Regions from separate parts of the Nonomuraea sp. JJY05 genome, predicted to be linked through region 2. Evidence: riboswitches for the same ligand, from Rfam matches in the RefSeq annotation. Region 2 holds a riboswitch; each other region holds the start of a gene.

Region 1 (6,831 bases), on a different contig from region 2:
CGTGACGTACGGACGCGAGCGTACGTTGAATGAGGTATGGCCGCCCCACGCGGCTTTCGGCGCGCGACTGCGGCACCGCCACATATGTGGACGACCGCCGGTGAAACAGCGCCGCGGACGAAGCTCAACCCGCAGCCAAAACGCCCGCATATGTGCACATGGAAGATCACAGTCCGGGCGTCCGGCTTTCGAGTTCCGGCCCGGATAACGATCATGCGCTTATGGCGGCCGCCGGGGTCCTAGGCGAACGGCATAAGCGCATGGTCGATCGTCGGCTTGATCAGTGGGCCGCTTCGTACTTCTCGACGACCGTGGAGGCGATCCGCCCGCGCTCGCTGACCGGGAGGCCGTGAGCCTTGGCCCACTGCCGGATCTCCGAGCTCTTCTCGCGGGTCATCGCCCTGCTGCCGCCGCGACCGCGGCGACGTGTGGTGACGGCGCCTGCCCTGCGCGCATGCTGCACGAAAGGCGTGAGTGCGTCCCTCAGCTTCTTCGCGTTAAGGTCGCTGAGGTCAATCTCATAGGACGAGCCGTCAATAGCGAAGCTGACCGTCTCATTGGCCTCGCCCCCATCGAGGTCATCGATGAGAATCTCCTGGATCTGCTTGGCCATCTACGCAATCCTTTCGCGGAGCATTGTTTCATTCGCCTGCCCAAACATATACCCGGAAAGGCGCGGAGACAATTCAGCGCAGCGGGGATTCGGCTGACTGGCCGATCAGTTCTGCCCCTCGGGCCGATCCTCGCGGTTTCGGCGGCCTCCCAGGGCCTCGGATCGGACCAACTTCACTACGCCAAAGATGAAGGCACCCCCGACCACCGCCGGTGGGATGAGCGCTGACAATACGTCTGTTAGGGCTTCCATTCGTCCTCGCCTCCACGGCTTGCGGGGTTTCCGGGGCGCATTATGCGGATGGGAGCGCGCCCAGGAGGGGCGTTGCGGCCCTCACGACGCGCTAGGTGACTACCGTTCGCACCCGACCATAGCGGCGCACAGATGCCGTGCGCCTCGCAGGGCACCAACATCCGGCAACCCGGATGCCCCATAGCCTAATGCCAGTCTCTCCAGGCTCCTTACCGGATCAAGAGAAAATTTTTGGAATTGGCGTCCTGCCAGGCACGGGATGGATCAGCGAAGATCTTTTACCACGCGCGTTCCGGCCAGCCTGTCGTGCGGCCCGCGTTCCAGGGGCTTGTCGATCAGGATGAGCAGCCCCACGCAGAACAGGAGCATTCCCGCGACCAGATTGGCCACTGGAATGCCCATCAGCATGACGGGGCCCGGATAGACCAGGGACCGTTTGAGCAGCGCCCTGGAGGCGACGTGGGGCGGCGCCAGGCGAATCCCCATGATCGCCTTGCCGAACGTCCTGCCGCGCCGGTAATGGGCCCACCAGTCGTAGCCCGTATAAGCCAGCCCCGCCGCCAGCCACGCGAACGCACCGGGCAGCCGGCCGTCGAACGCCTCCAGCATCCCGACAGTTCGGAAGATGCCCCACAGGGCGATGAACAGAATGTAATAGAGCACCCCGAAGACGAACGCCTCAATCGCCCGGGCGGCGAGCCGTTCCCACCATTCCGCGGGCGGCGCGTCCGCCTGAGGCGGCGACCCGGCCATAACCCCACCTCGCGTCATCAGCGGCTCAGGTTCCCCATTTTGGTACGGCCTGTGCACACAAAACAGGGGCCGACGCGAAGCCGGCCCCTGCTTTTACCTGACGCTTGGACTACTTGATCTTCACCACTACGGTGTTCGAGAACTTGTCCGCGAACGTCTGCTGCAGCGGCTTGTCCCACAGCTGCGAGGCACCGTTGACGCCCACGGCCGCGTAGGCGAGCAGCGTGCTGATGAAGCCCAGCGGGATGGCGCCGAGCACATAACCGCCCCAGGTCAGGCCGGCACGCTTGAGCGCCACGTCGGTCGGCAGACCGCCCGGCGGCAGGCCCTGGCCCACGGGGACGACCTTGATGCCCATGACCATCTTGCCGACGGTCTGGCCCTTCGCCTTCAGCAGGAAGAAGTCGTAGCCGACCCATATTGCGGTCACGATGATCGTCGCCAGGATGCCCACGATCACGCTCGAGAAGACACCGCTGCTGGCGCCGCTGCTCGAGACGTAGCTGGCCACGAAGATCGCCGTCATGATGGCGGTGATGACCAGGTTCACGATGAAGAGGATGACGCCGTCGATGAGCCTGGCCACCAGACGCTGCCACCACTCCGCCAGGGGGGCCGGAGCGCCGGGCGGCTGCACGCCCACGGGCCCGGGCTGGCCGTAGGCCTGACCGTAGCCGGGCTGGCCGTACTGCTGCGCCTGCCCGTAACCCTGCTGGCCGTACTGCTGCTGCCCGTACTGCTGGTCGCCGTAGCCCTGCTGGGCGTATCCGGGCTGGGACTGCTGCCCGTAGCCCTGCTGGCCGTAGTCGGGCTGCGACTGCTGCTGCTGCCCGTAGCCCTGCTGGCCGTAGTCCGGCTGGGACTGCGGCTGCTGGCCGTACTGCTGCTGGCCGTAGTCCGGCTGGGACTGCGGCTGCTGGCCGTACTGCTGCTGGCCGTAGTCCGGCTGGGACTGCGGCTGCTGCCCGTACTGCTGGCCGTAGCCCTGCTGTCCCGACTGCGGCTGCTGGCCGTAGCCCGGCTGGGACTGGGCCTGCTGGCCGTAACCGGGCTGGGACTGCTGCTGGCCGTACTGCTGCCCGTAGTCGGGCTGGGACTGGGCCTGCTGGCCGTAGCCCTGCTGTCCCGACTGGGGCTGCTGCCCGTAGCCCTGCTGCTGCCCGTACTGCTGACCGTAGTCAGGCTGGGACTGCTGCTGCTGGCCGTATTGGGGTTGCTGGCCGTAGCCCTGCTGGGCCTGCTGGCCGTAGCCGGGCTGGGACTGCTGCTGCTGCCCGTACTGGGGTTGCTGACCGTACTGCTGCTGCCCGTACTGGGGTTGCTGACCGTATTGCTGCTGCTGACCGTACTGGGGCTGCTGGCCGTAGCCCTGCTGCCCGTAGGCGTCGTCCGCCCGGTAGCCGATCACAGTCGCGTCCGGGTCGGGCTCGCCGGGGTGGCGGCCCTGGTTCTGCTGCCCGTAATAGGGAGGCGCAGAGTTGTCGCCGGATTCGTCCTGTGGATACGGCGGCTGTCCGGTGCTCACCGTGTCACCTCGCTTCGAGTGCGCATGTGGCACGTGTCAGGACACATGCCTGTGCTGCCCAACGTATCGACATAGGTATCAACAATCACCTTTCCATCTGGTCAAGGTCCACGTCACCCGATGTCAGGTGGAGCAGCATGCGGGTGTTTCCCAGCGTGTTCGGCTTGACGTGTTCAAGATCCAAAAACTCCGCCACACCCTCGTCGTACGAGGCCAGCAGTTCGGCGTAGACCTCGGGTGAGACCGGCGTGCCCTGAATCGGGCGGAACCCGAGCCGCGCGAAGAAGTCGACCTCAAAAGTAAGACAGAATACACGTCGCAGACCCAAATCCTTGGCCTGCTGGATGAGCGCGGAGACGATCCGGTGGCCGACGCCCATCCCCCGGCACTCGGGATCCACCGCCACCGTGCGGACCTCCGCGAGGTCCTCCCAGAGCACGTGAAGCGCGCCGCAGCCGACGACCTGCCCGCCTCGCTCGGCCACCCAGAACTCCTGTACGTCCTCGTACAGCGTCACCGTGGCCTTCTCCAGGAGTCGAGGCCCCGCCCCCGCGTAGGTGTCGACCAGGCGCCTGACCGTGCGTACGTCGGGCGTGCGGGCACGCCGGACCACCACCGCGGTCTCGGGCACTGTCAGCTCGGCCACCTGCTCCATGGTTCTCCAGGGTACAGATCTCATTACGGCTCAGCCCTAACTCCCATGTCTCGGCCCATCTTGTTACATCTCGTGGTCAGCTCGGCACGGGACGGGCGCGGCCAGCTCGCGCCCGCCGAAAGCGCGGACGAATGGGGCATAGGGCCTCTTCTGCACGGGTGCCCACGAGATCACCTTGTGACCCTTCGGTTGTGAAACCTCTACAGACTTGGCAGTTCTGGTTGAGCACGAACCCGGAGTGCATTAGTGTCCAGCGACAATGTTCCCCGCGTGTCGCGCGGGAGACACGCCCAATTCTCGCAAGGGAAGCCGGGGAACCGCCGGTGGCGACTGCGACGCCACCACCGGGGTGAATCCGAGTCTCTCGGTAGGGCTGCTCCGGCCCGAACCCGTCAGCTAACCCGGTAGGCGTCGACGAGAGGAGCTGGTTGGTGAAGCCCACGCTCAGCGGTGGGGGGAAGTCGGCGGGCAAGCACGCCCGCCCTCCGGAACGGGCTCGGCGACCGCGCCGCATCGGTGTGGTGAGTCTCACAGTCGCCGCGCTGCTGTTCGCCATCCCCGTCGGTCCGGCGTCCGCGGATCCCGAGCCCTCGCTGAAAGAGCTCGCCAACCAGGCCACGAAGCTGCACACCGACATCGAGACGCTGACCGAGCAGTACAACGGCCAGCGGGAGAAGCTCAAGACCGCCAAGAAGGCCGCTGAGGCGGCGCAGAAGACATTGACGAGCAGCGAGTCGGATCTGGCCACCAAGCGCGCGAGGGCCGTCGCGCTGGCCCAGAACGCCTACATCACCGGTGGCCTGAAGACCCTCGCCTTCGCCACCTCGGACGACCCCGAGGGCTTCCTCAACCGCGCCGCGACCTCGTACGCGCTGCAGACCGAGCAGGGCGAGGAGATCAACCAGCTCACCAAGGCGATGGACACGGCCACCCGCGCCAAGGAGAGCGCCACGGCCCGCATCGACGAGGTCCAGAAGCTCGTCACCGAGCTCGACGGCAAGCGCGACAGGATCACGAAGCTGGTCGCGAAGGTCGAGAGCAGCCTGTTCAGGCGGGCCCTGGGCGAGGCCGGGCGCCCCGGCACGCGGGCCGTGCGGGTCAACCTGCCGATCCCGGGCTCGGGGAAGGCCGCGGAGGCCGCGCGGTGGGCGCTCACGCAGCAGCTCAAGCCGTACGTCTGGGGCGCCGAGGGTCCCAGCTCCTACGACTGCTCCGGGCTCGTCATGGCGGCGTTCCAGCGGGTGGGCATCTCGCTGCCGCACTACACCGGCGACCAGTGGACGGCCGGCCGGCACATCTCGCGCGAGGAACTCCGGCCGGGCGACCTGGTGTTCTTCTACAGCGACCTGCACCACGTGGGCATCTACATCGGCGGGGGCATGATGGTGCACGCCCCGCAGACGGGTGACGTCGTACGGATCGCGTCGATCGCGAGGCGGCCGTTCGCCGGCGCGGTGCGCATCGCCGACTGAGCGCGGCACCCCGGCGGTCCGCCGCGGCTAGATCAGCTGGCGGCGGGCTGCCCAGGCCACGGCCTCGATCGCTGTGGCCACGCCTATGCGATCGCAGATGCCCCGCAATCTTCGGCGAACCGTGCGCCCGCTGATATCCAGCCGCCGCCCTACCCGATCGACCGTGACTCCCTTGGCCAACTCCGCCAGCAACGCCAAATCAGCATGGCTGAGCTCAACGCCTTCAGTGAGCACATCCATCGGGAGCCCTCCCCCCAACAGCAGAACTTGGACCTCACAGACGGGCCAAAGCCGCTCCTCGCAGACGGTAAACGCATCCTGGAAAGGTCGTCAAGCATGACAATGGCCGCACTTGACGAGCGCTATTGACATGATCCGTTATATATGACGTACTCGCGATATGTCAGAACGTAGAGTGATCACATTGGGGCTTCCGGAATGACCCTGACCTGCGTTCCAGTTTTCGATCAGCGTGGTATGGATATTCCCCATGATCGATACATCTATGGCGTGATCTTTCCACCATGGGATCAGCCACCAATCGCTCGCTTTGTACGGCGTGACCATGCGATCCGACAACCCAGGTCAGATGGTTGATTAAGGCGACGTGATCAATCCACTGGGGGAATCTCCACCCTGGGATCCGACCGTGTGGAGGGCCCCGAGTGTGCCGGGCGACCTCGATTCCGGGTGCGCGTGAGCGGCGCGGGGCGCGGTGGTCACAGGGGTGGCCGGAGCACTGCGGGCAGGCGCTGACCCGGGCCCCGGCGACCTTGACGCGATGCTTACAAGCGGCTTCGGATCGAGAACCGGGCGGCCCGGAAGCCGGATTCGCGACGGCGATGATCGCTCAGGCGTTGGCGGCGTCGTAGCGGCCCCTGGCGGCCTCGACGTCCTCCATGTGGGTCTCGGCCCAGCTCTTGATCGCGGCCACCAACGGCATCAGGCTCTCGCCCAGCGGCGTGAGCGCGTAGTCCACGCGTACCGGCACCGAAGGGGTGAGCGTGCGCGAGACCAGGCCGTCGCGCTCAAGGCCCCGCAGGGTCTGCGTGAGCATCTTCTGGCTGACGCCCGCGAGGCGCCTGGACAGGTCGCTGTAGCGGCGCGGACCCTCCGAGAGCGCCGTGAGCAGGAGGGTGACCCATTTGTCGCTGAGGGTGTCGAGCAGCTTCCTGGAGGGGCACTCGGCGAAGTAGGCGTCGAAGACCTGCCGGGCCTCGTCGCGCTGCTCCGCCGCCGTCTTCGTGGCCACTCGCACACCCCTTCCCCGGCTCCCACTTACCAGGAGAGAGTAGAGCGCCCGGGGCGGGCGCTCCAAGACGCGGCTCAGTGGGTGGGCTTGACCAGCGGGAACAGGATGGTCTCGCGGATGTTCTTGCCGGTGAAGGCCATGATCATCCGGTCGATCCCCGCGCCCATGCCCCCCGTGGGCGGCATCGCGTACTCGAGGGCCTGCAGGAAGTCCTCGTCCAGCTGCATCGCCTCGAGGTCGCCCCCGGCGGCCAGCAGGGACTGCTCCACCAGGCGGCGGCGCTGCTCGATCGGGTCGATCAGCTCCGAG
Region 2 (6,831 bases):
CCGCGGACATGCCCTCGAGCGCGGCGTCGAGGCCCTGGAGCACGGAGCCGGCGCCGACCTCGTAGGAGACCTCGCTGGCCTGCTGCTCCTCGATGTTGTTGCCGTCGATCTCGGCGCGCAGGTCCATCACGACGAAGTCGCCGGCGGCGGCCGCGCGCTCGACGCCGGTCAGCGTCGCGAAACGCTGGCGCAGGGCGTTGAGCTGGGCGTCGACGTCCTCGTCGGAGACCTCGGCGGAGTCGACCGTGATCTCGAGGCCCTGGTAGTCGGGAACCTCGAAGTTGGGCCGGATGTCGACCTCGGCGGTGAACTCGATCTGCTCACCGTCGTCGATCTTCGTGACCTCGATGTCGGGCTGGGCGACCGGGAACACGTCGACCTCGTCGACGGCCTTGCCGTACAGCTTGGGCACCGCGTCGTTGAGGGTCTCCTCCAGCACTACCGCCCGGCCGAAGCGCTGCTCGATGATGCGGGCCGGAACCTTGCCAGGCCGGAACCCGGGGACGCGCACCTGCTGCGCGACCTTCTTGTACGCCGCATCCATGCTCGGGCGCAGCTCGTCGAACGGCACCTCGACAGTGAGCTTGACCCGGGTCGGGCTGAGCTCCTCGACAGCGGTCTTCACGGAATGGTCTCCTTGATCAAGCTACGAGTGATCGCGGGCGCGTCCATCGGTTACGGCACACGCGCCGCGCCCACATGAGCGGTGTTGGGCATGCTCCGCTACGGCGGGATCCAACGCCGATGGCCAGTCTAGGGCAGATGCGTACCCAACAACGACGTCCGCGCCGTCACAAGTCGCCCGCGATCATCCGTAACCGTCCGTCAGAACTCGTCCGCGATCGTCCGCAGCAGCTCGACCGTCTCGTCCGGAGTGGTGCTCACGGCACAGAGCCGCTCCATCACCTCGGTGTATCGGTCCACGTCCTCACGCTTGTCGAGGTAGAGCGCGCTGGCCAACTGCTCGACGTACACGACGTCGGGCAGGTCGGTGTCGGGGAAGCGCAGGACGCTGAACGCCCCGCCTTCCGCGCTGTGCCCGCCGAAGCTGAACGGCATGATCTGAATCGTGATCTTGGGCTGGCGCATCAGGTCGATGAGGTGCTCGATCTGGGCCCGCATCACCTCGACGCCGCCTATGGGTCGTCGTAGGGCGGCCTCGTCGATCACGGCCCAGAACACTGGCCCGTCCGGCCTGTCGAACATCCGCTGGCGCTCCAGCCGGAGATCCACTCTTCTGGAGATCTCCTCGGCCCCGATTCCCGCCGATCCGGCGGTCACGACGGCCCTTGCGTACTCCTTGGTCTGCAGCAGTCCTGGCACGAACTGGACTTCGTAGGTCCTGATCCTGGCGGCGGCCTCTTCAAGGCCGACGTACGCCTGGAACCACGTGGGCAGGACATCGTTGAACCGGTGCCACCAACCAGGCTCGTTGGCGGTGGCGACCAGGTCGAGTACGGCGGAGCGGGCCTGCTTGTCCACGACCCCGTAGAGGGTCAGCAGGTCCGCCACGTCCCGTTCTTTGAACCCCACCCGGCCCAGCTCCATGCGGCTGATCTTGGATTCGGAGCCACGGATGAGGTGGCCCGCCTCCTCACGAGTGACGTTCTTCGCTTCCCTGAGCTTGCGCAGCTGGGAGCCCAGGAGGATGCGCAGCGCCGTCGGTCCGGAACCCGGCTGGTTCTGCGTCACTTTGCCTCCTATCAAGGTCCGCACACACAGTGACACCACATTGCCGGGTATGACAAGGTCTCAACCTCGTGTCCGATTAGCAGAGTTATGCCCCAAAACGCCGCTTGCTACTGCACAATGCAAGTGCACGTGCATTTGGGTCTTGCAGGTGCAGCGATCGTGACCCATGATGGCTTAGTGCATATTGGGCCAAACATGCACTAACTCGGGCTGAACGGGGAGGTATCGGCAGCATGGTGGAGGATCCTCTGGCCACTGCCGATGCGTTGCAAATCACCCGCGAAGTGGGCTTCGACCACCTGCTGATGGGTGGCAAGCCGTACACGACCTCGTGCCCGTTGCCCTTTCAGGCCGACTCCGTGAAGACGGCCAGGGACGTGACCCGCTCGACCCTGAAGGGCTGGGGCCTGCACGAACTCAGCGACGACGCCGCGCTGGTGGTGTCGGAGCTGGTGACGAACGCGGTGCGGTACGCGATGTACGCGGCGGGGCGGCGGGAGATCGAGCTCTTGCTGATGCGCGTACAGCCGCACGTGCTGCTGGCGGTGGCCGACCCCAGCGACGAGGTGCCGCGCCCCAAGGAGCCGGACTTCATCTCCGAGAACGGGCGCGGCCTCTACATCGTCGAGACCTACAGCCAGTGCTGGGGCTGGGACCCGCTGGCGCGCGGCGGCAAGGCCGTGTGGGCGTTGTTCCGCACCGAGCCCTGATCGCTCCCGCTAGTCTCCGGTCACCCCGTCGATGCGCTCGCGCAGCAGGTCCGCGTGCCCGTTGTGACGGGCGTACTCCTCGATCATGTGGATGAGGATCCAGCGGTGGGTGCACTCCCGCCCGTTGCGGTCGCCGACGGCGTCCAGCGGCTTGGCGGCCGAGATGGCGCGGGCGCGCTCGATCTCCTCCTCCCACGTGGTGAAGGCCTCCTTGACGGAGGCGCTGTCCACCTCCTTGAAGTCGGCGTCGTTGTCGCGGTCCTTGTCCCACAGCTTGGGGAGGTCCTCGCCGTTCAGCACGCGGCGGAACCAGGAGCGTTCGACGTGGGCCATGTGCCGGACCAGACCGAGCAGGGACAGAGCCGAGGGTGAGGCGGAGCGCAGGCGCAGCTGATCGTCCGACAGGCCCTCGCACTTGACTGCGAGGGTGCCGCGGTGCCATTCGAGCCAGTTGTTCAGCGTGGTCCGCTCATCGCCGGTGAGAGCCGGCGGAATCCGGGTGTCAGTCATGATGTCCGACCTTATCCAGCTTCAGTACATCGAGATGTGGACGTGGTCGTAGTGGTTCTCGGTGATGCTGCCGCGGTCCGACATGGCCCGCCAGCCCGAGCCCATGTTGATGCGCTGCTTCCAGATCACGTACTTGACGCCGAGCTTGGCCTTGTTCTTGAGCGCCCAGTCCGCGATGCGGTCGCCCAGGGCGTTGTTGATGGCCGCGGGCATCGTGCCGCCGGTGCTCATCATGAAGTCGCAGGCCCGCCCCAGCGGGTGCTCGCCGCTGGAGCCGGAGCGGAAGCAGCCCACCGTGTACGGCAGCTTGAAGTTCTTCTCCAGCTCCGCCTTCATCAGCCGCGTACGGGCCGTGATGTTGTCCGAGCCGGTGGGCAGCTCGGGCGCCCAGCTGCCGTCGGACTTGCGGCCGGGGCCGAACGGCACGAGGTCCTGGAGCTTCTTCTTGATGTCGTCGATGACGTCCTCGGCCTCGGCGCGCTGTTCGGAGACCTCTTTGGCGTCCACGCCGATCCGGGTGGCCAGCGCGGCGGCCTCGTCGGAGGCCTTCTTCTTGTCGTCACGGGCCTTGGCCACCCCCTGGACCAGGGCCTGCCGCTCGGCCGTCAGCTGCTCCAGCAGGGCGGCGCCGCCGCCGTTCTGCACCATCAGGACGGAGGGCAGCGACGGGTCGTGGCTCTGGTAGCGCATCCTGGCGAGCTCGCCGACCCGCTGCTCGGCGGCGGCCAGCGTCTTCTCCGCGGCCGTCAGCCGCTCCTTGGCCGCCTTGGCGGCCGCCTGCGCCTTGGCCAGCTCGACGCGCTTGAGGTTGTACTTCTCGATCAGCTTGTCGATCTTGCCGTTGAGCTGCTTGAGCTGGGCGCGGAGCTCGGCCTCCGACGGCTTGGGCGCCGCCGAGGCCGCGGTCGCCGGCAGGAGTGCGACGGCGGCGGCCGTGACGAGGCCGATGGCGAAAGTCGCGGGGGACACAGCCGCCACGTGGATGTTCCTCTCCCTCTGCCGGCCGGGTTAGCTGACGGGTTCGGGCTGGGAGCTGCGTGCCCTACCACCGAAGTGGATTCACCCCAGGTGCGGATGGGTCCCCGGCTCCCGGGCGACTCGCCCGGGATTAGGCGTGTGCCGGATGTTACGGCCGGCACAAAAGGGATGTTAGTGGTAGATCACGAGTAACGCGACCCCCATTAGAAATCTAATAGTGATCTACTTGTGATCGAAGCATCCGAGCGGCCTCCTCCGGCAGCACGTCGTTCACGAAGGCCCCCATCGCGGACTCCGACCCGGCCAGGTATTTGAGCTTGCCCGGCGCCCGTCTGATGCTGAACAGCTCCAGGTGCAGGTAGCCGAGCTCGCGGTCCTGCCGCACGGGTGCCTGGTGCCAGGCCGAGATGTACGGCATCACCACGCCGAACAGGTCGTCGAAGGCCCGCAGCACCGAGGTGTAGAGGGGCGCGAACGCCGACCGCTCCTCATCCGTCAGCGCGGCCAGATCGGGCACCTGCCGGTGCGGGTAGATGTGCACCTCGTACGGCCACCGCGCGGCGGCGGGCACGAACGCCGTCCACAGCTCGTTGGCGGCCACCACGCGCGTTCCCGCGGCCCGCTCGGCGGCCAGCACGTCGGCGAACAGGTTGCCCTTCGAGTAGCGCCTGGCGGCGGCGAGCTGGAGCTTGGTCCTGGGCGTGACGTACGGGTAGGCGTAGATCTGGCCGTGCGGGTGGGCCAGCGTGATGCCGATCTCCTCACCCCGGTTCTCGAAGCAGAACACCTGCTCCACGCCCTCGATCCCGGACAGCTCGGCCGTCCGGTCGGCCCACGCCTCCATGACCAGCTCCACCTGGCCGTCGGAGAGCCTGGAGAAGGACGACGAATGCTCAGAGGTGAAGCAGACCACCTCGCACCGCCCCACCCCCGGCCGGACCTCACTCAAGCCCCCCGCATCCGCGTAAGTCCCGAAATTGCCGGAGAAGGAGGGGAATCGGTTCTCGAACACCACCACGTCGTAGTCGTACGACGGCACCTCCGTCGACCGCGTGTCCGACGACGGGCACAGCGGGCACTCGTTCGCCGAGCCGGTCGGCTGGAACGTGCGCGTCTGCCGATGCCCCGCCACCGCGATCCACTCCTCGGTCAGCGGGTCGTAGCGCAACTCGGAGGCCACCGGCCGGGGGTCGAGCACCCGCCGGTCGATCGCGCTCCGGTCGGCGTCGTCCCGCCGATCGAAGTAGATCAGCTCACGGCCGTCGGCCAGGTGGGTGATGGTGCGCTTCACGAGCCCTCCGCGATGATCAGTTCTCCGGCCCGTTCGGCCAGCTCCATGCGTGCGTCCTCAGGCAGCCCCGCGTCGCTGATGACCACGTCGGCCTCGGTCAGCTCGGCGATGGTGCTGATGCCGACCGTGTTCCACTTCGTGTGGTCGGCGGGGATGACCAGCCTGCCGGCGGCCGTCACCAGCTCCCTGTCGGTCTCCGACTCCAGCAGGTTGGGGGTGGTGAACCCGGCCCGCACGCTCATCCCGTGCACGCCGAGGAACAGCGTGTCCACGTGCAGGCGGCGGATCGCGGCCACGGCCACCGGGCCCACCAGCGCGTCGGACGGCGTGCGCACGCCGCCGGTCAGCACGACCGTGCGGTCGGGACGCGGGTTGCGGTGGAAGACCTCGGCGACGGGGATCGAATTGGTGATCACCGTCAGCTCGGGGACGGCGATCAGGTGGCGGGCCAGCGTCCACGTGGTCGTGCCCGCCGAGAGCGCCACGGCCGTGCCGGGCCGGACGAGGCCGGCCGCGCGGCGCGCGATGGCCTCCTTCTCCTGCTGCTGGCGGGCCGACTTGGCGGTGAAGCCGGGCTCCTCGGTGGAGCCGGGGCCCAGGGCGGTGGCGCCGCCGTGCACCTTCTCCAGCAGGCCGCGCTCGGCCAGCACCTCGAGGTCCCGGCGGATGGTCATGTCGGACACGCCGAGCTCGCGGACGAGGTCCGCGACCCGGACTCCGCCGTTGCTGCGCACGCGTTCGAGGATCGTCTGCTGCCGCTGCTGTGCGAGCACGCCCGCTCCTTCCAACAGATTCCACCAAATTATGACACGGAATTGTTGGGGAATGTTAGTTCGCGTGCTGCGCTTGCGCTGGTCAGCACGGGCGGCGAGGCTCGTGGCATTACCCGATCACCGGAGGCGAGCTTATGGCCAGGCGCGCACGCAAGGGCAAGGCACGCAAGAAGAAGAAGGCGAACCACGGCAAGCGCCCCACGGCGCGTTGACCGGGTGGCCGCCTCTCGCGGCGGCCACCCCGCTTTCATCCCGGCAGCTCGGTCAGGGCCCGCTCGATGCGGTCCTGCGGCAGCGTGTAGTCCTCCAGGTGCCCGGCCAGGTAGCGGTCGTACGCGCCCAGGTCGAAGTGGCCGTGGCCGCAGAGCGCGGTCAGGATCACCTTCTCCTCGCCGCTCTCCTTGCACCGCAGGGCCTCGGCGATCGTCTCGGCGAGCGCGTGCGTGGGCTCGGGCGCGGGCACGATGCCCTCGGTCCTGGCGAAGCGGACACCGGCCTCGAAACACTCGCTCTGGGCACGGGTGACCGCCTCGAACAGGCCCAGCTCGTACATGTGCGACAGCAGCGGCGACATGCCGTGGTAGCGCAGGCCGCCCGCGTGGATCGGGTCGGGGACGAACGCGTGGCCCAGCGTGTGCATCTTGAGCAGCGGCGTGAGGCCCGCGGTGTCGCCGAAGTCGTAGGCGTACACACCGCGCGTGAACGACGGGCAGGCGGCCGGCTCGACCGCCCTGAACACCGTCTGGATGCGCCCGGCCAGCTTCTCGCGCAGGAACGGGAAGGTGAGGCCGGCGAAGTTCGAGCCGCCGCCGGTGCAGCCGATGACCAGGTCCGGCATCTCGGGCAGCTGTTCCAGCGCCTCCTCGCCGATCACGGT
Region 3 (6,831 bases), on a different contig from region 2:
TTCTCCGCCTCCGCCCTGATGTCTAGATATATGGTCATGTACTGCTCGCCGGTGAGGATGCGCTGGACGGCGGCCAGCTCGGCGTCCTGGCCGGTGATCGGCGGGAGCTGCTGGTAGCCCGCGCGCTTCATGGCCGCGATCGCGCCGCCCGCCATGCCGTCGTTCGCGGACAGCACGCCGGTGATGGTGTCCTTGCCCAGGGCGGTGATGGCCTGCTCCATCTCCTGCTGCGCCTTGTCGGGGCTCCAGTCCGGCGTGTCGAACTCCCTGCCGACCTTCACCTTCCCGTCCAGCACGCTCTTGGCGCCCTTCTTGTAGTCGGCCGAGCTGGGGTCGGTGGGGGAGCCGTGGATCATCACGATCTGGCCCTTCGCCGCCGTGCCCCTCGCGGTCATGGCGTCGAGCAGGGCCTGACCCTGCATCTCGCCCACCCGCACGTTGTTGAACGAGACGTAGTACGCGTAGTCGATGCCCGAGATCAGCCGGTCGTAGGCGATGACCGGGACCTTCTTCTGCTTGGCCTGGTTCACCAGGGGGGCCACGGCGTTGGCGTCCACGGCGTCGAGCACGAGCACGTCGGCCTGCTGGGTGAGCGCGGCCTCGACCTGTTGCTGCTGCTTGGGGGCGTCCTGCTCGGCGTTGCTGTAGAGGATCTTGCAGTCGGGGCAGAGCGACTTGACCTTCGCCTCGAACAGCGGGCGGTCGAACGCCTCGTACCGGGTGGTCTTGGACTCGGGCAGGAACAGCGCGATCGTCTTACCGCCCTGGCCCTGCGTGGTCGTGGTGGTGGCGCCGGTGCCGTCTCCGTTGCCGTTTCCGGCGTTTCCGCAGGCGGCGGCCAGGAGGACCGCCGCGACAGGGATTGATCGCCATGCTCGGTGCATCGCACTTCGTCCTTCCGGATGTGCCGCCCCTGTGTTTGGTAAGAAAGGTAATTTACTATCAGGCGAGTTGGCTAGGCTCTGTTGCCTCAAAGGAGGGTGAGATGCGGGGGGACCTGGGTAATCCGCGGCTGCTGCGCGTGCTGAACGAGCGCCGCCTGCTCGACAATCTTCAGGAGCACGGTCCCACCTCGCGCGCCGACCTCGCCAAGATCACCGGCCTGTCCAAGCCCACGGTGTCCGCGGCGCTGGCCGGGCTGGAGGAGGACGGGCTCGTCCACGTCGTCGGCGAGGTGTCCGGCCGCCCGGGGCCGGTCACGTCCCTGTACGACCTCAACGCCGCCGCCACCCACGTCGCCGGCGTCGACATCGGGCGCGACTGGATCAGGGTCGGCATCGCCGACCTGCGCGGCGCCTTCGCCGGCCGCAGAGACGGGCGCAACACCGCCCAGACCTCCGCCGAGCTGGCCGTCCTGGTCGGGCAGCTGTGCCGGGCCGCCGCCCGCGAGGCCGACGTCGACTGGCCCGCCCTCGCCTGCGCCGTCGTCGGATCGCCCGGCGTGTACGACCCGGCGCTCGGACGCCTGGAGTTCGCCCCCAACCTGCCCGGCTCCGACCTGGCCGAGCGCCTGCGCGCCGCGCTGGAGGTCGACCTCGTCATCGAGAACGACATCAACCTGGCCGCCGTCGGGGAGCACGTGCATGGGGCGGGACGGGGCAAGTCCAACTTCGCGCTGGTGTCCATCGGGACCGGCGTCGGGATGGGCATCGTGATCAACGGCGAGCTGTACGTGGGCGCCCGGGGAGCGGCGGGGGAGGTCTCGTACGTGCCCACGGCCGAAGACCCCCCGCCGCCGGCCGGCGACGCCCTGGCCCACGGAGCCACGGAGGCGGTGACCGCCGCCCCCGGGGTGGTCCGCGCGGCCCGCGCCGCCGGACTGAGCCTGGAGACGGCCAAGAAGATCTTCGCCGCGGCGGCCTCCGGCGACGGCGTCGCGCGCTCGGTGGTGGAGGCCGAGGGGCGCCGCATCGGCGGCCTGCTGGTGGCGGTGGCGGCCGTGCTCGATCCGGAGGTGATCGTGCTCAGCGGTGGCGTGGGCCGCAACCTGGACCTGCTGGGCGAGGCCATCGAGGGTCGCATCGCCGAGCTCGGCCCGCTGCGGCCGTCTGTGGTGGCCAGCACGCTGGGGGACAGCGGTGTCCTGCTGGGCGCGGTGGCCCGCGCCAGGACCCGCGCGTGGGACCTCATCTTCGACGCCCGCCTCCCCTGACCGCACGCGGGGAGGCGGGCGCGGAAGCCTCGTACAGGTGACCGCACGCGGGTCGGCGCCCGCGCAAGCCTCCTACAGGTGACCGCACGCGGGGAGGCGGGCGCGCAAGCCTCCTACAGGGTGGCCGTGAGAGTGGTGGGCGTTTCGTCGCGCTCCTTCTTGAGCTTGAACCAGAGCCGCACGCCCTTGGGGTCGGGGCGGACGCCACCCACGAAGGAGTCTCTGCGCCAGGAGGTCAGGCGCTCTTCCTTGACCACGTCGCCCGTGTGCGGGGAGTGGACCATGTAGCCGGGCCGGGAGATCATCCCGACATGCCCGAGGCCGTGGAAGAAGACCAGATCACCGGGTTTGAGGTCCTCCCAGGCGATCTTTCTGCCGAACGCGCCGTACTGTTCGGCCGCGGTGCGGGGGAGTTCGATTCCGGCGTGCTCGTACGCCCTGAGCATGAGTCCGGAGCAGTCGTATCCGCTCGGGCTGGCGCCGCCCCACACGTACGGTGTGCCGCGTTTGCTCATGGCGAACTTGAGGGCGATCTTCCAGGCGGGCTTCGGAACCTGTTTCTCCTGGATTTCCTTGATCTGGGTGCCGGTCAGAGTGGTGGGGTCCTCGACCTTGGTCGAGGCGTGGGCTGGGGAGGCCAGGATGAGCCCGGCGGCGCCCGCCGCCAGGACAATGGCGATTCGAGACAGGGGTCTGTCCTTCCATACGGCCGGCCGGGTTAGCTGACGGGCTCGGGCCTGGAAGTAGCCCTACGGCATGGGGATGCCGACTCGCCCCAGGGGGAAGTGGGTCCCCGACTCCACGCAACGGCTGCGCGGATTAGGCTGGTCGGTGACTTTAACGAAACGGTCAAAGAACCGCAATACCGGACAAACGGGGCGTCCGAAAAATGAGATGAAGTGTTCGTCAGTCGAGACGACGCGGTAAGGTACGGCCCATGGAGTCGCGTAACATCCGTCTGGCCGTCATCCCCGGCGATGGGATCGGCACCGAGGTCGTGGCCGAGGGGCTCAAGGTCCTGGAGGCAGTCGGCACGAAGATCGAGCCCACTCACTACGACCTGGGAGCCGCACGCTATCACCGTACCGGTGAGACGCTGCCCGACGCCGTGCTCGAAGAGCTGCGCGGCTACGACGCGATCCTGCTCGGCGCCGTGGGCGACCCCAGCGTGCCGCCGGGCATCCTCGAGCGCGATCTGCTGCTCCGGCTCCGCTTCGAGTTCGACCACTACGTCAACCTGCGCCCGGTCAAGCTGTTCCCCGGCGTGGCGACCCCGCTGGCCGACACGCCCGCCGAGAACATCGACATGATCGTCGTCCGCGAGGGCACCGAGGGTCTCTACGCGGGCACCGGTGGCGCCATGCGGCGCGGCACCCCGCACGAGATCGCCACCCAGGAGTCGCTCAACACCGCCTACGGTGTCGAGCGCGTGGTGCGCTACGCGTTCGAGAAGGCCGTCACGCGGCCGCGCAAGAAGCTGACGCTCGTCCACAAGACCAACGTCCTCACCTTCGCCGGTGACCTGTGGCAGCGCACGGTCAACCGCCTGGCGCAGGAATACCCCGAGGTCACGACCGACTACTGCCACATCGACGCGGCCTCGATGTTCTTCGTGACCCAGCCGGAGCGGTTCGACGTGGTCGTCACCGACAACCTGTTCGGCGACATCATCACCGACCTCGGCGCCGCCATCGCCGGCGGCATCGGCCTGGCCGCCAGCGGCAACATCAACCCCGAGCGGTCCGCGCCGAGCATGTTCGAGCCGGTGCACGGCAGCGCCCCCGACATCGCCGGCCAGGGCAAGGCCGACCCCACCGCGACCATCCTGTCCGTCGCCATGCTCCTCGACCACCTCGGCCTGCACGCCGAGGCGGCCAAGGTCGAGCAGGCGGTCGCCGACGACATCCTCGAGCGGCTGGCCGGCTGGGCGGGTCGCACCACTCACGAGATCGGTGACGACATCACCGCGCGAGTATCCGGCTAGGACCGCCTAGCCTCCAACGCGCCTGGTGGTCCGAAGAGGGCCGCCAGGCGCTTTTTTGCGTCCAAAAGGGCTGATCGCCCCATTGGCCGCTTGCCATCCCATATAGCGAGACAATAGGAAGTACGGGGCTGTCTTCCGGGCAGCACCCGCCCACCAGCACCGATCCGCAGATTTCTGTAGATTTGGGCAGAATTCGCAGAGAGAAGGACCTCCGTCATGACCATCGCTCAGAAGCTCAGCTTCGACGTGCAGCTATCCGACCACGCTCGCACCGCGGCCGAGCGGGAGCAGGTACTGGCGAACCCCGGCTTCGGGCAGACCTTCACGGATCACATGATCTCGATCGACTACACCGAGGGGCAGGGCTGGCACGACGCCAAGCTCCTGCCGTACGGCCCCCTCTCGCTCGACCCGGCCACCTCGGTCTTCCACTACGCGCAGGAGCTGTTCGAGGGGCTCAAGGCCTACCGCCAGATCAACGGCTCGATCGTCGCGTTCCGCCCGTACGCGAACGCCGGCCGCTTCAACCGCTCCGCGCTCCGGATGGCCATGCCTGAGCTGCCGGAGGAGGCGTTCGTGGAGTCGCTGGAGCTCCTCGTCGAGACCGACAAGGAGTGGGTGCCCACGACCGAGGGCCACAGCCTCTACCTGCGCCCCTTCATGATCGCCACGCAGGCGGGGCTCGGGGTCAACTACCCGTCGAAGTCGTACAAGTACATGGTCATCGCCTCCCCGGCGGCCTCGTACTTCACGGGCGGGCTCAAGCCCGTCTCCGTCTGGCTGTCCACCGAGTACACGCGCGCCGCCCCCGGCGGCACGGGCTTCGCGAAGTGCGGCGGGAACTACGCGGCGGCGTTCGTCGCGCAGCGGCAGGCCGTGGAGAACGGCTGCGACCAGGTGGTGTGGCTGGACTCCCACGAGCACAAGTACGTCGAGGAGATGGGCGGGATGAACCTGTTCTTCGTCTTCGGCGACAAGCTCGTCACCCCCGCGCTGACCGGCACCCTGCTGCCCGGCATCACCAGGGACTCCATCCTGGAGCTGGCCGGCGACCTCGGCCTGGAGACCGAGGAGCGCCTCATCTCGATCGACGAGTGGCAGGCCGGGTGCGAGTCCGGGGAGCTCACCGAGGTGTTCGCGTGCGGGACGGCGGCCGTGGTCACGCCGGTGGGCACGGTGAAGGGCGCCGACCGCTCCTGGAGCGTCGCCGACGGCAACCCCGGCCCGGTGACGATGCGGGTGCGTGAGGAGCTGGTGGGCATCCAGTACGGCGCCCGCCCCGACACCCACAACTGGATCCACAAGATCGCCTAGTTGGGACGGCCGGGTCCGCGAGGGCCCGGCCGCCGCGCCTAGTTCTTCCTGATCAGGGTCATCCCGTCCGCGACCGGCAGCATGAGGACGGTCACCCGCGGATCCTCCATCACCAGGTCGTTGAACTGGCGGATCTCCACGGTGGTCTGCTCCTCGTGCGCCGGGTCCGCCACGTGGCCCCTGCGCAGGGTGTTGTCCGCCACGATCAACCCGCCGGGCCGCAGGCGCTCCATGAGCAGCTCGTAGTAGCCCGGGTAGTTGCCCTTGTCGGCGTCGAGGAAGGCCAGGTCGACGGTCTGGTCGAAAGCGGCGAGCGTCTCCAGCGCGGGCCCGAGCGTGAGCGTCACGCGGTCCTCCACCCCGGCCTCGTGCCAGTAGCGGCGGGCGATGGAGGTCCACTCGTCGCTCACGTCGAAGCAGTGCAGCCGCCCGCCGGACAGGCCCCTGGCGATGCACACGGACGAGTAGCCGGTGAACGTGCCCACCTCGACGACGACCTGGGGCGCCACGAGTTGGGTGATCATGGTCAGGAAGGTGCCCTGGTCAGGGGAGATCTGCATGCCGGCGGCGTCCCCGGTGACGCGGAGCGTCTCCTTCGCCAGCTCGTCCAGCAGGGGATCGGGCGGCGTGGTGTGGGCCAAGACGTACTGTGCTACGGCGGGATCGAGGAGGTATGCCTTCATATGTCCATTCTCCCGGCATCGGGTAGGGTCTGCGCGATGAGTGGGCGGATGATGAAGCGGTTGCTGGTGGTGGCGCTCGCGTGTGTGGCCATCGCCGTACTCGGGGTGCTGTCGTTCTCGGAGTCGGGCCGGTCATCCGGCGGGGTGCGGCTGACCCGGCAGGTGGACGGTTCGATGGTGCTGGCCGACCGGGGCGGGAACGCTCCCGTGCTGGACGTGTACGAGGACTTCGACTGCCCGATCTGCAGGGACATGCACGCCAAGGTGGACGCCACCATCAGGAAACTCGCCATGGAGGGCAAGGTCAAGGTCATCTTCCACCCGGTGACGATCTTCCAGGAGGAGCCCATGCGCTCCAACTCCATCCGCGCCGCCGCTGCCGCCCGCTGCGTCCCCGAGGAGAGCTGGCTCACCTTCAGGGACGAGCTGTACGCCATGCAGCCCGCGCCGCACGGCGAGGCGTCCGGATTCGCCGTCGAGGACCTGGTCAAGGCCGCCAGGCAGGCGGGGGCGTCGGTGGACGAGTGCGTCAGGTCGCAGTCGTACGCGCAGGCCCATCTCGCGGAGACGGCGAAGGTGCGCCTCCAGGGCACGCCCACGGTGCTGCTCAACGGGCAGCTGCTGGGCAACGAGGCGTTCGACCCGGCCGCGCTCGAGCGCGTCATCACAGGTGGTGGCGGCGTCACCGTGTAAAGGCT

The links. Region 2 has a riboswitch for cyclic di-AMP ahead of ACFKCF_RS27715 (coiled-coil domain-containing protein). Riboswitches for the same ligand answer to the same signal wherever they lie in the genome.
Region 1: another riboswitch for cyclic di-AMP. It lies ahead of ACFKCF_RS13330 (C40 family peptidase); the one in region 2 lies ahead of ACFKCF_RS27715 (coiled-coil domain-containing protein).
Region 3: another riboswitch for cyclic di-AMP. It lies ahead of ACFKCF_RS25850 (C40 family peptidase); the one in region 2 lies ahead of ACFKCF_RS27715 (coiled-coil domain-containing protein).

The regions. Positions count from the first base shown of each region.
Region 1 covers NZ_JBIEIS010000008.1:2,364-9,194, forward strand. The annotation lists gene ACFKCF_RS13310 (Lsr2 family protein) at 281-613, opposite strand; gene ACFKCF_RS13315 (RDD family protein) at 1,130-1,618, opposite strand; gene ACFKCF_RS13320 (RDD family protein) at 1,728-3,143, opposite strand; gene ACFKCF_RS13325 (amino-acid N-acetyltransferase) at 3,229-3,798, opposite strand; cyclic di-AMP (ydaO/yuaA leader) riboswitch at 4,076-4,224, shown strand; gene ACFKCF_RS13330 (C40 family peptidase) at 4,320-5,270, shown strand; gene ACFKCF_RS13335 (LuxR C-terminal-related transcriptional regulator) at 5,298-5,510, opposite strand; gene ACFKCF_RS13340 (winged helix-turn-helix transcriptional regulator) at 6,121-6,522, opposite strand; gene lysX (bifunctional lysylphosphatidylglycerol synthetase/lysine--tRNA ligase LysX) at 6,597-6,831, opposite strand, start outside.
Region 2 covers NZ_JBIEIS010000018.1:7,213-14,043, forward strand. The annotation lists gene tig (trigger factor) at 1-625, opposite strand, end outside; gene ACFKCF_RS27700 (helix-turn-helix transcriptional regulator) at 826-1,692, opposite strand; gene ACFKCF_RS27705 (ATP-binding protein) at 1,926-2,402, shown strand; gene ACFKCF_RS27710 (DinB family protein) at 2,412-2,912, opposite strand; gene ACFKCF_RS27715 (coiled-coil domain-containing protein) at 2,934-3,890, opposite strand; cyclic di-AMP (ydaO/yuaA leader) riboswitch at 3,896-4,037, opposite strand; gene galT (galactose-1-phosphate uridylyltransferase) at 4,102-5,181, opposite strand; gene ACFKCF_RS27725 (DeoR/GlpR family DNA-binding transcription regulator) at 5,178-5,954, opposite strand; gene ACFKCF_RS27730 (50S ribosomal protein bL37) at 6,089-6,166, shown strand; gene ACFKCF_RS27735 (TrpB-like pyridoxal phosphate-dependent enzyme) at 6,202-6,831, opposite strand, start outside.
Region 3 covers NZ_JBIEIS010000016.1:74,573-81,403, reverse strand. The annotation lists gene ACFKCF_RS25860 (sugar ABC transporter substrate-binding protein) at 1-884, opposite strand, end outside; gene ACFKCF_RS25855 (ROK family transcriptional regulator) at 986-2,152, shown strand; gene ACFKCF_RS25850 (C40 family peptidase) at 2,266-2,667, opposite strand; cyclic di-AMP (ydaO/yuaA leader) riboswitch at 2,845-2,988, opposite strand; gene ACFKCF_RS25845 (3-isopropylmalate dehydrogenase) at 3,090-4,136, shown strand; gene ACFKCF_RS25840 (branched-chain amino acid aminotransferase) at 4,353-5,450, shown strand; gene ACFKCF_RS25835 (O-methyltransferase) at 5,489-6,133, opposite strand; gene ACFKCF_RS25830 (DsbA family protein) at 6,170-6,826, shown strand.